Regions from separate parts of the Bacillus sp. FJAT-53060 genome, predicted to be linked through region 1. Evidence: riboswitches for the same ligand, from Rfam matches in the RefSeq annotation. Region 1 holds a riboswitch; the other holds the start of a gene.
The links. Region 1 has a riboswitch for lysine ahead of WAX46_RS07685 (amino acid permease). Riboswitches for the same ligand answer to the same signal wherever they lie in the genome.
Positions count from the first base shown of each region.

Region 1 (2,414 bases):
GCTAAGACTGTCATTTGGTATGTATGTTGTCGCAACAAAATAAATGATCAGCAGAAATAATAAACTGTGCGTAAAGGTGCGATGACCGAAAACACTACTAATCAGTGTCGAAAGGAGTGGGAATTTCCTCCCGATTTTACTTTTCGTATGACAAAGATCTGGGATGAGGGCACCTGCTGATCCAGCAGCAGCCATAGCGACTGGGTCAAATCCGTAATAGTAGGCGGCGGCTGTTGAGGCTGCAATTCCGCCCATAATATGTGTTTTTCCTGTCATGATGCGTACTCCTGTTCTATCTTTGGTTCAAGTACTCACTATATCAAGGGTGAATTCATTCAGCAAGGCTTATTTCTAAAGAAAAAAGGAAAAAACAGTGACCTTTCTCCATTATTTGAAAAAAAAGAGAAAGACCTTTTATGATGAATGAGCTTAGCCCCTTGTATAATGATGAATGCTGTAGCACAAATTACACAGGTAAAGGCATTTTATGAGAAGGGGGGAAGTAGCGATGTCATTTTTTCAAAAGGATAAAAAGGCGAAAAGTGAGAAAAACCATCAGCAGGTAGACCAGCTGTTAGAAGAAGCCAGTAAAGAACTAGCAGGTGATCCGCTTCAGGAAGCTGTACAAAAGAAGAAAAACAACCATCAATAAGCAATCAAAGGGCAGAGAAAACGAGAAACGGTTCTCTGCTCTTTTTATGATTTTCCCTTTGACAGATGTAAGAATGTTTGATAACCTTCGTGTAGTAAAAAATGAATAGAAATCCTCACGCTATGTCTCAGTGAGGTAGAGGTTGCGCGGATGATGAGTCACTCATAGGAGAGATGGAATCAACGATCATGAGAAAAAAGGCATCAGCGCCGAAGTGTAGAGAGAGCTCCAACTTTCTTTATGCTGGGTCTGCATTGAATAAATGCAGGACTGCCACGTCTTTAAAGCGTGGAGGGCTATCCGGAGATCAAGGTGTATGTTTTGAAAAGCATGGACTTTTGTTCAGGCTTTTTTTATGTTCTGCGGGACAAAGAAAAGGGTATGCTGTTAACAAAAAAGTGACCCTATTGAACATAAAGAATGTAAGTCATTGCTTCACAGATATATCGATGAAGATACTGCCGGGTCTGGTCCAAAGTGAATAAAACGGAGGTGCGGAAATGGAACAGACAAAAAAATGGGGTTTTTGGTTATTGACGGCGTTTGTCGTCGGAAATATGGTAGGTTCAGGCATCTTTATGCTGCCAAGTACGCTTGCTCAGCATGCGAGTCCATTAGGTGTGACGATGGCATGGCTTGTCACAGGTGGCGGAGTGCTGATGATTGCACTTGTATTTGGGCATTTGTCCATTCATAAGCCGCATCTGAAGGCTGGACCACAAAGTTATGCAAGGGCGCTTTTTAAAGATCCGAAAAAAGGAAAAGCTGCCGGTTTTACAATGGTTTGGGGATATTGGGTGGCGAGCTGGATTAGTAATGTCGCTATTATTACAAGCCTTGCTGGTTATTTAACAACCTTTTTCCCTATTTTAACCGTAAAAACGGTGATCTTTACCTTTGGGAAAGAAGCGATCACACTTGGTCAGCTCACGACTTTTATCGTATGTACCATCCTTCTATGGGGAACTCATACTATTTTAATCACAAGCTTAAGTGTAGCAAGTAAATTAAACTTTATTACGACCTTTTCAAAGGTGTTTGGCTTCGTCCTTTTTATTGTAGGAGGCTTATTTGCCTTCCAAATGACATTATTTGAATATTATTACTTCCCGGTTGCATCAGGGGGCCAAGAGGTGCTCGGACTTGGGGGTCAAATACATCATGCGGCCATTTCTACACTATGGGCATTTATTGGAATCGAATCTGCTGTTATTTTATCAGGAAGAGCGTCCTCGCAGCGTGATGTCAAACGTGCGACGATTACAGGGCTTTTAATTGCACTATCCATCTACATGATTATCACACTGATTACAATGGGCGTGTTGCCACACGATCAATTACAAGGCTCAGACAAACCATTCGTAGACGTGCTTCAGTTGATTATTGGGCCAGCTGGTGGAATTGTCATGGCAATGCTTGCGATCATTTGTTTATTTGGGTCGATGCTTGGCTGGATCTTACTCGGTTCAGAAGTACCCTATCAAGCAGCAAAGGCTGGTGATTTCCCAGCAGTGTTTGCAAAAACAAACAAAAAGGGGAGCCCTGCCTTCGCCTTGACTGTCACAAATATTATGTCACAGCTGTTTATTTTCTCAGTGATGTCAAGAACAATTAATGAGGCTTTTACCTTTTTAACAACATCAGCAACACTTGCATATCTCATTCCGTATATCGTGTCATCGATCTACAGCTTTAAGATCATCATACAAGGCGACACGTATGATCTCCAAAAAGGAAATCGAACAAGAGACGGCATCATTGC
Region 1 covers NZ_JBAWSW010000015.1:21,538-23,951, forward strand. The annotation lists gene WAX46_RS07675 (metal-dependent hydrolase) at 1-276, opposite strand, end outside; gene sspJ (small acid-soluble spore protein SspJ) at 509-652, shown strand; lysine riboswitch at 781-959, shown strand; gene WAX46_RS07685 (amino acid permease) at 1,153-2,414, shown strand, end outside.

Region 2 (2,414 bases), on a different contig from region 1:
AAAAGGAAAGAAAAAGGATTTGCTTTTACTTGCACATCAAAATGCCAAAATCGCTCTCAAAGAAAAATTCTCGCTCATAGAGCGTGATGAAGAACGGACAATTGGGGCGGTAAAGCAGCTCGGCGATGCACTCAATATTTATATGCCATACCGGATTGAGGCATTTGATAACTCAAATATTCAAGGTGCAGACCCAGTTTCCGCTATGGTTGTGTTTCAGGACGGGAAACCGTATAAAAAGGAATATCGAAAATACAAAATTAAAACCGTCGCAGGGCCAGATGATTATGCATCCATGCGCGAAGTCATCAGAAGACGATATACTCGCGTGTTAAAGGATGAGCTGCCGCTTCCAGATTTAATTTTAATTGATGGAGGAAAAGGACAGATCAACGCAGCCATAGATGTGCTCGAAAATGAATTGAATTTGTCTGTTCCAGTAGCAGGTCTTGTGAAAGATGAAAAACACCGGACATCGAATCTCATGATGGGTGATACACTTAAAATTGTTGCGCTAGAGCGTAACAGTCAGGCCTTTTATTTATTACAGCGTATTCAAGATGAAGTGCACCGGATTGCCATTAGCTTTCACCGGCAGCTGCGCAGAAAAAATGCATTCCAGTCTATTTTAGATGATGTACCAGGTATCGGAGAAAAGCGTAAAAAGCAGCTGCTCAAACATTTTGGCTCTGTGAAAAAGATGAAGGATGCTTCTGTCCAAGATTTTCAGGAGGCTGGCATTCCGAAACAAACGGCCAAACTTTTAATGGAAGCATTAAAAAAATAGATTGTACTTTTTCCAATAGTCTGTTAAAATGTCACTAATTTAATAAATGAACGTGTTGTTTGTTGAAGATAGAGGTGCGAACTTCAAAAGTAGGCCGTCAGAGATCGATGGGATCTAGGAAGAGGGCTGAAAGGGGAGCGTCGCCGAAGTGAATAAAATCCACTCATTTTATTCGCTGGCTGTACATTGAAGAAATGTAGGGCTGTCAAGAATTTATTTCTTGGAGGGCTATCTCATTGTTTGCATCTTTTGATGATGATTTCAAAGCAATGGGAGATCTGTTCTCTCATTGCTTTTTTGTTTGCAGTGAGTGGGCAGTCTCCAAAGCCGCTTCTTGCCTCTTCTCTTACACGTGATCTTTTGAAAAAGGGTGGTTAGACATGGGACTAATTGTACAAAAATTTGGCGGAACATCCGTTGGATCGACAGAAAAAATTCGCAGAGCCGCAGAGAGAGTGATCGCTGTACGCAAGGCAGGACATGATGTGGTTGTGGTTGTGTCAGCAATGGGCAAATCAACTGATGTTCTAGTGGACCTAGCGAGAGAACTCACAGATGATCCAAGCAAAAGAGAAATGGATATGCTGCTAACGACTGGGGAGCAAGTGACCATTTCGTTATTGGCAATGGCACTGCAAGCAAAAGGCTATGATGCCATTTCCTTTACAGGCTGGCAGGCTGGTATGAAAACAGAGAAGGTGTACGGAAATGCAAGAATCGTGGACATCGATGAAGCAAGAATCCAAGAAGAACTGAGTGCGGGAAAAGTCGTTGTAGTAGCAGGCTTTCAAGGGATTGCAGATGATCTACATATTACAACTCTTGGCCGTGGTGGTTCAGATACGACGGCTGTGGCACTTGCTGCTGCACTCAAAGCCAACAAATGTGATATTTACACGGACGTATCAGGTGTGTTTACGACAGATCCGCGTTATGTGCCGTCTGCGCGAAAACTTGCAGGTATTTCATACGATGAGATGCTCGAGCTAGCCAATTTAGGGGCTGGCGTCTTGCATCCGAGAGCCGTAGAGTTTGCGAAAAATTATCAAGTCCCACTAGAAGTCCGTTCTAGTATTGAATATGAAACGGGTACGTTAATTGAGGAGGAATCATCCGTGGAACAAAATTTAGTCGTAAGAGGAATTGCATTTGAAGATCAGATCACACGTGTGACGGTGTGCGGCCTTTCAAGCGGTTTAACAACATTGTCGACCATTTTTACGACGCTTGCTAAGCAAAATATCAACGTCGATATCATCATTCAGTCCGTCACAAGCACAAATCAAACTTCCATCTCTTTCTCTGTGAAAACGGATGATTTGTCCAAAACAGTTGAAGTATTAGAAGAATATAAAGGGGCACTTGGCTATGAGCAGATTGAGACAGAAAGCAAATTAGCCAAAGTATCCATCGTTGGGTCGGGTATGGTCTCAAATCCAGGCGTAGCTGCTGAAATGTTCGCTGTGTTAGCTGAAAAAGACATTCTAGTGAAAATGGTCAGTACGTCTGAAATCAAAGTCTCAACAGTGGTAGGCCGTGATGATATGGTCAAAGCGGTTGAAGCCCTGCATGATGCGTTTGATCTATCAAAAGTAAGTGTAGCTGCGCACTCTTAAAAAAATAAAAA
Region 2 covers NZ_JBAWSW010000046.1:253-2,666, reverse strand. The annotation lists gene uvrC (excinuclease ABC subunit UvrC) at 1-787, shown strand, start outside; lysine riboswitch at 849-1,026, shown strand; gene WAX46_RS13660 (aspartate kinase) at 1,168-2,403, shown strand.
Region 2: it holds a riboswitch for lysine, as region 1 does, so the genes downstream of both, WAX46_RS13660 (aspartate kinase) here and WAX46_RS07685 (amino acid permease) in region 1, are expected to answer to the same signal.